DNA from 2 places in the Foliimonas ilicis genome. Region 1 is predicted to be linked to the other one. Evidence: predicted binding sites of a transcription regulator. Region 1 holds the regulator's gene; the other holds the start of a gene.

Region 1 (5,194 bases):
CGATGACCACCATCACGGTCAAGATCGTCAACCAGTTGACGGGCGACCTCGAATTCACCTCGCCGCAGACGCTCGTCGCCTTCGCGCTCGGCATCACGCTTTTCGTCATCACACTCGCGATGAACATCTTCGCACTCTACATCGTCCGCAAATACCGGGAGCAGTACGAATGACCGACCTCACCACCCAAGACGTCGGCACCACGGCTGCCCGTCCGCGGCGGGATATCGGGATCAAGAAGCGCTACGCTGCAGAGCGCCGCTTCAAGATCTACGGCATCGTCGCAATCGCGCTCGGCATCTTTTTCCTGCTGGCGCTGCTCTATACCGTCGTGCGCGATGGTCACACGGCTTTCTGGCAGACGTCGATCAGCCTTCCGATCACCTTTAATGCGGAAACGATCGATCCGAAGAACGAACGTGCGACCGATCCGTCCGTGCTGCAGATGGCGAATTATTCAACTTTGGCCCGCGATGCGCTTGCGACCAAGCTTGGCGTCAATCTCGATGGCGCAAGCCGCGCGGAGTCGCGTCTGCTCGGCGGCATGATCTCGCAAGGGGTTCGCACGCAGCTTCGCGACATGGTGGTCGAAGACCCGTCCATCATAAGTACGACGCAGAATGTCTGGGTGCTGGCCAATGCCGACGTCGATTCCGCCCATAAGGGGCAGATCGATCTGCGCGTCGACGAAGCGCGCCGCAAGGTCAAGGACCAGCAGGTGACCTGGATGAACCAGCTTACCTCTGACGGTTCGATGGTAGAGAAGTTCAATACGGGTATCTTCACCTTCGGCGCATCGAGCCGCCCGGAAACGTCCGGCATGGGTGTTGCGATCATCGGTTCGCTCTACATGATGGCTATCGTGCTGGTGCTGGCGCTGCCGATCGGCGTTGCCGCTTCCATCTATCTGGAAGAATTCGCGCCGAAGAACCGCTTCACCGATCTGATCGAAGTGAACATCAACAATCTCGCGGCCGTGCCTTCCATCGTCTTCGGTCTTTTGGGATTGGCGGTCTTCATAAATTTTGCCGGGCTACCGCGATCCGCGTCCATCGTCGGCGGTCTGGTGCTGACGCTTATGACGCTGCCGACGATTATCATCGCGACGCGCTCCGCTCTCAAGGCCGTGCCGCCGTCGATCCGTGCTGCCGCACTTGGCGTCGGTGCATCGAAAATGCAGATGGTGTTTCATCACGTTCTGCCTTTGGCCGCACCTGGTATCCTGACCGGCACGATCATCGGCCTTGCACAGGCGCTCGGCGAAACCGCGCCGCTGCTGTTGATCGGCATGGTGGCCTTCGTTGCCAACTTCCCATCAACGCCATTCGATCCGGCGACAGCGCTTCCGGTGCAGATATTCATGTGGGCCAATGAGGCCGAGCGCGCCTTCGTGGAGCGCACCTCGGGAGCCATCATCATCCTGCTGCTTTTCCTCGCGGCAATGAACATCACTGCAATCATACTTCGCCGCCGTTTCGAACGGCGCTGGTAGGAGCACGGATTATGAACATAATGACCGAACAAGCAGTAGAAGAAGCAGTTCTGGGTAAGCGAATGACAGAGACGAACGAACAACTGAAAATGAAGGGCGAAAAGGTTCGCGTCTTCTATGGTCAAAAACAGGCTCTGTTCGATGTCGATCTGAACGTGCGCGAAAAGCAGGTTACGGCGCTTATCGGCCCGTCCGGCTGCGGCAAGTCCACCTTCCTGCGCTGCCTCAACCGCATGAACGACACGATCGAAAGCTGCCGCGTCGAAGGCAAGATCACGCTGGACGGCGAGGACATCTACACGCAGAAGATCGACGTCGTCGAACTGCGCGCCCGTGTCGGCATGGTGTTCCAGAAGCCTAATCCGTTTCCTAAGTCGATCTATGAGAATGTCGCTTACGGACCGCGCATTCACGGTCTGGCCAAGAACAAAACCGAGATGGACAAGATCGTTGAAAGCAGCCTGCAGAAGGCCGGTCTGTTCAACGAGGTGAAGGATCGGCTTCAGGAACCAGGTACTGGGCTTTCGGGCGGCCAGCAGCAGCGCCTTTGCATTGCGCGCGCAATTGCCGTTTCACCGGAAGTGATCCTGATGGACGAGCCGTGCTCGGCGCTCGACCCGATTGCGACTGCGCGCGTCGAGGAGTTGATCGACGAACTTCGCCAGAACTACACGATCGTCATCGTCACGCACTCCATGCAGCAGGCAGCCCGCGTTTCGCAGCGCACGGCGATGTTCCATCTCGGCTATCTGGTCGAGGAGGGTGCGACCGAAAAGATGTTCACCAACCCGGACGACAAGCGCACGCAGGATTACATCACCGGCCGCTTCGGCTGACGGTTGGGATACGAGGACAGATCATGGGCGAACATACCGTCACCTCCTTTGACGAAGAACTTGAGCAGATCGACCGCCTTATTCGTGAAATGGGCGACAATGCCGGTTCGATGGTCGCGGACGCCATTCGTGCGCTGCTTTCATCGGATTCCGCACTCGGCCAGCGCGTCGTTTCCGAAGATGCGATCATGGATGCGAAACAGCGCGAACTCGATGACCGTGCGATAACGCTTATCGCCAAGCGCCAGCCAATGGCGCAGGATCTTCGCGCTGTCGTCGGCGCGATCCGCATGGCCGGCGATCTGGAGCGCATCGGCGATCTCGCGAAGAACATCGCAAAGCGCGTCAGCGCGGTCGGCCAGACGGCGGCGCCGAAGAGCCTGTCGCACAGCATCGATTCCATGGCCGCGCTGGTTCTGGATCAGGTGAAGCTGGTCATCGACAAATATGTCGCGCGCGAACCGGATGCATTGCGCACGCTTCGCGCCGAAGACGAGAAGATTGACGTCAAATACACGGCGATCTTCCGCGAATTGCTGACCTATATGATGGAAGATCCGCGCAACATAACGGCGTGCACGCATCTTCTGTTCTGCGCGAAGAACCTCGAGCGCATCGGCGACCATGTGACCAACATTGCCGAAAATGCTTATTTCGTGATGACGGGCGAGCAATTGCCACCGAACAGACCTAAACTCGATGAAACCACGATGACGGTTCTTGCCGAGTAGAATGACGGGTGAAATGCGATGATCGCACCAAAAGTCATGGTGGTTGAAGACGAAGAACCCCTTGGCGTTCTTCTTCGCTACAATCTCGAATCCGAAGGCTATCAGGTCGAGGTCGTCGCGCGCGGCGACGAGGCCGAGATCAGGCTGCAGGAAAACGTTCCCGATCTGCTGGTGCTCGACTGGATGATCCCGGCGATTTCGGGCATCGAGCTTTGCCGCAGGCTGCGCATGCGTCCTGAAACGCAAAGGTTGCCGATCATTATGCTGACGGCGCGCGGCGAAGAAAGCGACCGGGTGAGGGGGCTTGCGACGGGCGCCGACGATTATCTCGTCAAGCCGTTCTCGACGCCTGAATTCATGGCACGCGTGAAGGCGCTTCTGCGCCGGGCAAAGCCGGAAGTGCTTTCGAGCATTCTCAAGGTCGGCGACATCATGCTCGACCGCGAAGCGCATCGCGTCTATCGCAAGAAAAGCGAGATCAAGCTCGGGCCGACGGAATTCCGGCTGCTGGAATTCATGATGCGGCATCCGGGCCGCGTGTTCTCGCGCAGCCAGTTGCTCGACAATGTCTGGGGCGAAACGATTTACATCGACGAAAGAACGGTCGATGTGCATGTCGGTCGTCTGCGCAAGGCGGTGAACACAGGCCGTATGCCGGACGTTATCCGCACGATACGCGGCGCGGGTTACGCGATCCAGGAAGACCAGCTTTAAGAGCCCTTTTGCAAATTCTACCCTGCCGGACATCTAGCGCAGTTTTCTGCGCTTCCGGTGCTCACGTACCAAATGTACGCTCCGCTCCGGTTCTCGAAAACCACACTATATGCCTCGGCAGGGCGAATTATCAAAAGGGCTCTAGGTCTTCGTACCGTTGCCCGGCGCGAAGATCGCGCTGTCGATATGGGTCAGCGCATGCATGGCGCTGCCCTCGCGGATGAGCGAGAACTCGTCCGGGATCGCGGCGAAGCTGATTGCCTTGTTGTGCTGTCCGCCTGCGGTGTTGGCTATCGCGTCGCGTAGTGATGGTTCGATCAGATCGAAAGCCGCGGCCCCTATGCCGACAACGGCGACCGGGGCAGGGTCAATCAGCGCGAACATGCTTCCCAAACCATAGCCAATTGCCTCGCCTGCGGTATGAAACGCGTCGCGCACGCGGCCGGGATGATTCCGGGCGCTTTCTGCAAGTTCCAGCATGTCGGCGTCGTCTATGTCGACCAGTGGGGCTACATCTTCGGCCAAACCGTGGGCATTGCGCCAGATCGCATAATTTCCGGCATAGGCCTCGACGCAGCCGCGCCGTCCGCACCGGCAAAGCGCGCCATGCGGCAGATGGTTCATATGGCCGAATTCGGCGCCGGATGAATGCGTGCCGGTGAACAATTCACCTTTGAGCATCAGTCCCATGCCGATGCCGTGCGACAGCAGGATGGCGATGAAATCGTTCTTGTAGCGATCCGGATCGCGCCAACGCAGCGCCACTGTGATCATGTTGCAGTCGTTTTCGACGGTCGAGGGAATTCCGAACCGTTTTTCGAGCAGATCGGCCAGTTCCAGATCTGTGTGGCTGGTGATCGGCGACCAGAGCATCTTGCGCGAATGCGAATCAGTGATGCCCTGCACGGCGATCATCAGGCGCAGGATCTTACGTTGCGTATTGTTCTTTTTGACTAGACGCTCGACCATCGCGATACATGCCTCAATCAGCTCTTCCTGAGAGAGTTCGAGCGTCGGCAGCTTGCAGCTTTCTTCGGCGACCATGACCCCGGAATAGTCGATCAGAGCACCTACCAGATGATTGAGGGACAGGACGATCGTGACCGTGGCGGCGGCCTTCGGATTAAGACCCAATCCCACCTGAGGCCTTCCGCGCCTTGATTTTGCTGTTTCTGCCGAGGCCGTCTCCACAAGAATTCCCTCACCCATAAGGTCGGACGAGATGGCGGATATGGTGGAATGGCTGAGGCCCGTGGCGTTCGCTATGGAGGTTCGAGATGGCTGTCCCGAGCGGCGCACTTCAGCGATGACCATCGCCCTGTTCCGGCGTCGCAAATCATCATGTCTTATTCCAGCCGGCATGTGGCTTAACTCCTCCCGCACCCGTCGCGGGCCTCTTGTTCGTGAGGGCCCGTTTACGG
Region 2 (5,194 bases), 600 kb from region 1:
ACTGAAGCGGTTGCGCCGCAGCGTCGCAAGAACGAGCGGAAACGGGTTCATGCCGCATCCGCCTGAATTTGGTCAGCGCCTATGATACAGCCCCGGTCGATGCGTATTATTTCATCGGCCATACCGAGCAGGACGGGATCGTGAGAGGCGACGATGATCGTCTTTCCATCGTTGCGCGCAAGGTCTTTCAGAATATCTGCGACCTGTCTGCCGGTGCAGCCATCAAGGCTTGCGGTCGGCTCATCCGCGAACACGACTTTCGGGTCGAACAGAAGCGCCCGCGCAACCGCCACGCGCTGCTGCTCGCCGCGCGAAAGCAGCGACACGGTTTTCCGGTTCAATGGCACGCCTAGCTTTTCGAGCAGGAGTTTTGCTCGATCTCGCCAAGGTTTGGCCGAAACATGGTCGAACCATGCGGGCATAAGCACGTTTTCGACGGGACCGAGTTCATCGACCAATTGGAAATTCTGGAAGATGAACCCTGCGTTCAGCCGCCGCCATTTGTCACGCGCGCTTTCGCTTTCGCCTGCCAGATCCAGACCGTCCCAAACGACAGCACCTGCGCTGGGAACAAGCAGACCTGAAAGCAGATAAAGCAACGTGGATTTTCCCGAACCGGATGGGCCGGAAAGCACAGTCAGCTTACCAGACTGAAGCGCAAGCCGTTCGATCTCGATAATGTTCTGCGTCTCGTTTCGTCCCGCGGAAACGTCCAGACGAAGACCGGTAACCTGCGCGGCGGACACGATCTCAGAGCTTTCGATAGCTTACGTCCATCAGGCGGACGAAGCTGACGAACCCCGTTTCCTCATCGGTTTTGAAGCCGGTTTCAAACGTGCCTGAAACGCGGATCAAATCCGTATAGCGAACGACTTCAACCGGCGCGCTCGCAAAGGAAAGCACGATGTCGTCAGGCCATTGCGCTTCGGTTTCGCAGAATGGGCACACCGACATGGGCAGCCGCGTCAGTACGAAAAAATCGATCTCCGGCTTCAGCGGCGGCGCCATATAGCCGGTCATCTCGATCTTCACGCCTTCAAGCGCCTTCGCGTCGTCGGTCAATTCGCGTCCGCGCGCATAAAGATCGCGGAATTTGAGCGTCGGCTGGCTCGCCAATGCGCGGTTCATGCCGGCGGGAAGCAACAGTCCTGTCGCGGACAAGGCCATCGTCGAAAGAATTTCGCGGCGGTTCATGACAACCTCCAGAATAACAGAGAAAGCCTGGCCGCCGGATGAACCGGCGGCCAAGCGTATTGGAATTTACTTCTTTTCGGCAAGTGCGGCGCGCGTTGCCATGTCCGTCGCATGCGAAATCACATGATAGACGATGTTCTGCTCGACGACGCCGTGGAAGAGGTGCGCCCATGGACCTTGCGCGAAGATCGCAACGTCGTCACCGGCATGGGTTTCGCTTTCGCCAAGCGGGATAAGCGCCTGCTGAAGGAAATCCGGGTCGGTCGTGTCGACATCGGTCAGGTCAGCGCGCGGCTCGTCGAGCTTGGCGCCGGGGCCGTTCTGGTAGCCAAGCGTCGTGTACGGCTTTTTATCGTCCGCGATACCGGCAATGCCGAGGATCGGATTGTTGCGCTCCGGGTAACCGGCGATCGTGAAGACGTGGCTGTGGTCAGCCGTCAATATGATCAGCGTCTCTTCCGGATCGACCATGTCATAGGCAGCCTGAACGGCTTCGGCCACGGCAACCGTATCGGTCAGCGCGCGATAGGCGTTGCCCGCATGATGCGCGTGGTCGACGCGACCGCCTTCGACCTGAAGCAGGAAGCCCGTCTCGTTTTTCGAGAGGATTTCGATTGCCTTCGTGGTCATTTCAGCGATGGACGGCTCGCCCGCAGCATCCTTGGCGCGGTCGGCCTCGTATTTCATGTGGCTTGCTTCGAAAAGACCGAAAACACGCGAGGTCTTGGAGGGATCGATCGCGTCGAACTGCTCCTTGTTCCAGACGTAGGCGCCTTCCTTGTTCTTTTCCTGCCACTCGCCAACCAGATCGCGACCATCGGCGCGCGCGCCCTTCTTGGTCTCGTCTTCAGGATCGGCCTGTTCCGCCGTCATGAAATTGGAACGGCCACCGCCGAACACGACTTCGAAGCCGTCGCCCGCAGGCCAATCGATAAGCTGGGCTGCAATGTCCTTGACGCCAGCTTCCAAAGCGCCCTCAGGCAGCTTGGTGTCGTTTTCCCAATCGCGGCCAGCGACTTTTGCATAAGCGGCGGCAGGCGTCGCATGGGTGATGCGGGCGGTCGAGACGAGGCCGGTCGCAAGGCCTGCAGTTTCGGCCAGTTCGAAGATCGACGTGACTTCATTGCCGGCCTGCGACTTGAAATCGTCCGGCACGACGTTCTGGTTGACGCCGATTGTGCCGTTGCTGGCCTTCACGCCGGAAAGAAGCGCGGTCGCGGTCGGTGCGGAATCGGCAACCTGCGCGTCATGCGTATAGGTCTTGGAAAGCGCCACATAAGGAAGCAGCTTTTCGAAGGACAGCGAATTGGCTTCGCCATTCACGCCGCGCGACTGGCCCTCGAAAATGCGGGCAGCGGTGATCGTCGGGATCGACAGACCATCGACCACGAACATGATCACGTTCTTGGCGCGGCGCACATTCGGCTGGCGCGAAATCTGGGCGGCAAGCTGTTCCTGCGCGGCGACGAAATAGGAATCCTGCGCCTGCTTTACGTTTTCCTGCGCGAAGACCGGCGCGGTCAGCGCCAGAACGGAAATGCCGGTGACAAGCGTCCGAGCGTGCTTCTTCATGGAATGTTGCCTCATAATGGAAGTGTTTCTATCGGTTCTGCAATGACGAACCCGCTCCCCAATAGGGAAGCGATGTAACACTTTTATAACGCGATCGAAGAAGAGGCTCTTCGATAAGCAATAGCACCCAGAGACTGTTTGATAATTCGCCCTGCCGAGTCATATGGCGTGGTTTTCGAGAACTGGAGCGGAGCGTACATTGGTACGTGAGCACCGGAAGCACAGAAAACTGCGTCAGATGGCCGGCAGGGTAGAATTTGCAAATGGTCTCTCAGCGACCGCAGGCGGCCAGTTGCCCCGCATAGGTGCTGGCCATGTTGGCTGCACGGCGGGCGGCGCGCTGGACACCGGCATTGTTGCGCCATGTGCCGCGCGAATAGCCCGCATGTCCCGAGTAATAGGCAAGGTAGAGGTTATAGGCGTCGTTGCGGGCGATGCCGTTCTGGCGATTGCTGACCCCGTGATACCAGCCGATGAAATGTATCGCAGCGCCGAAGTCGGTGCGGCGGGCGCCATATCGTCCGGTCTCACGCTGATAGCGCGACCATGTGCCGTCGAGCGCCTGCGAATATCCGTAAGCCGTCGATTGACGCTTCCACGGAATGAAGCCGAGCAAAGTGGTGCGTGGGGGGCGAGCGCGCGGGCGGAAGCTCGATTCCGTATAAATCGTCGCCATAAGGATCGGCACCGGCACGCCGAATTCGGCCTCCGCGCGCTTCGCATCCTTATACCAATTGTCGAACCAGCCATTGCGCTGGTCGAACACCGCGCATGCATTGCCGATTTGCGACGGGGCTGTGGCGCAACCTCCAAGAATCAGGAGCGCTACGATAAACATGGCGCGCATCTTTGAACCTCGTTTTGCGCCAGTCGTAAATCGCAAACCCTAACAGAATCTTCCACCGTGGCCGGTTTGCGGATTCATTGGCTTCAAATGCGCGTGAGGATGGTTCAGGACGGCAGTCCGTTTGCTGCCCGATTTCAGCGTGTGTGGACGGTATTCCGGAAACTACTGTGTTTCCGTTACCTGCCCGGTGCCGAATGTTTTCTCGATGAGATTTGAATCGTCTCCTTCGGCGGCAGCGGTGACCGGCTCGAGACTGTCTTCCGTCGTCACACGTTCGTAACGCTCATCATCGTTTCGGATACGATATTGCAGGGAATCGCCTTTTGCAGGCAAAGTCCCCGTTATGCGGAAGATCTCTGCGGAATTTGGCCTGGCCCCGAAACCACCCTTCAAACGCACCATGTCGCCCATTGCGAAACGGTGAATGGGTGTGTCGCGTCTTGCCGGACTCGTTTTTTTCATTGGGTCGCCCGGTCATGTTCGAGTGCTGCATCGAGATCCGCCGGCTCGACCGGCACCATCTGCTGCTTGGAAGCCGGCGCGGAAATCGCCGGCAAATGGATGAATGTGGAAACGCGATGCCAAACGAGACGCGAAGCCGCGTCAATCAGCTCTTCGTCACTATCGACGGCGTAGTCGCCTGCAGGCTGGGGCCTATCAAAACCCGGCAACGAAAATGCCGATTTGAACTGAACGACCGTATGCGTTGTGCGATTATTCAAAGCCACGATCCTCCGCAGGACAGCGATAATGCGCTTCCTGCATGTTCCAATTCGAACAGGAATGACCAACCTGCCAGTACATCCGTGGTCAGCGAGGGCCATTCCAATGTTCGAAAAGAACAATATGCCGCGCCGGACTGGCGCTATGCATTTATTTTCGAGAATTCGCTGTGTATGGCGGGTCGAAGGTCTATGACACCGCGAAAGCCAAATGGGCCAAATCTACGAAATTCCACAATAGCTTATTATTGGACAATAATAAAGGCCTCGCGTGAGGCTTCTTTTAAACGGGCGAAATTGCTTTCCTGCCCTTCGCGGTGATCGTAACGGCACAATCTCCAGCAGAATCCGGTTGTGAACGACGAATATATCCATTGCGCTCAAGCTTGGCACTCGGCGCATGATAAACGGGCAAATAATATTGCCGATCACCAAGTCCCGCCAAAAACGCCAATTGTATCTTGTTCAATTTCGGCATGTGCCCCTCAGGCCAAACATGCGCAACACTAAACTGACGTTGCGTAAACCGCATCATTCAGATGGATGATGTCGATATCATGATGGGATGCCGAACTCCACGCGCTTGTGGACAGATATTTTGGGTGCGCGAATCGCTATGGCGACCGCCGAAATGCGCTCGGTGTTTTGGACGGATGGAATCTGGGGGAAGAATGGTGCTGCAAGAGAGGATTGAAATCGACCCCGGCCCAATAAAATCATATACTTATGGGACGTTTTGTAACGGTGTAACGGACTGCCGTTCGGGCGATCTTGCCTGTTAATAAGTGTCACTGGCCACGGAACTTCGATGCGCGGCTTTCTAGTGTCGGCCGAATATCAGTATTTGTTGTGAATTCGA

Evidence for each region. Region 1 encodes PhoB, which activates phosphate uptake and scavenging genes when phosphate is short. Its sites were predicted from a motif close to TGTCATNNANCTGTCAT; they were not measured.
Region 2: ABFT80_RS00730 (alkaline phosphatase) is a predicted target of PhoB. The motif match lies at 2,841-2,857, and genes of this name have one in related genera.

The regions. Positions count from the first base shown of each region.
Region 1 covers NZ_JBDUUH010000001.1:752,421-757,614, forward strand. The annotation lists gene pstC (phosphate ABC transporter permease subunit PstC) at 1-173, shown strand, start outside; gene pstA (phosphate ABC transporter permease PstA) at 170-1,492, shown strand; gene pstB (phosphate ABC transporter ATP-binding protein PstB) at 1,504-2,328, shown strand; gene phoU (phosphate signaling complex protein PhoU) at 2,352-3,059, shown strand; gene phoB (phosphate regulon transcriptional regulator PhoB) at 3,078-3,773, shown strand; gene ABFT80_RS03750 (ROK family protein) at 3,915-5,135, opposite strand.
Region 2 covers NZ_JBDUUH010000001.1:149,411-154,604, forward strand. The annotation lists gene ABFT80_RS00715 (ABC transporter permease) at 1-51, opposite strand, end outside; gene ABFT80_RS00720 (ABC transporter ATP-binding protein) at 48-746, opposite strand; gene ABFT80_RS00725 (hypothetical protein) at 751-1,194, opposite strand; gene ABFT80_RS00730 (alkaline phosphatase) at 1,261-2,766, opposite strand; gene ABFT80_RS00735 (transglycosylase SLT domain-containing protein) at 3,038-3,613, opposite strand; gene ABFT80_RS00740 (hypothetical protein) at 3,776-4,075, opposite strand; gene ABFT80_RS00745 (hypothetical protein) at 4,072-4,341, opposite strand; gene ABFT80_RS00750 (hypothetical protein) at 4,619-4,813, opposite strand; gene ABFT80_RS00755 (hypothetical protein) at 5,124-5,194, opposite strand, start outside.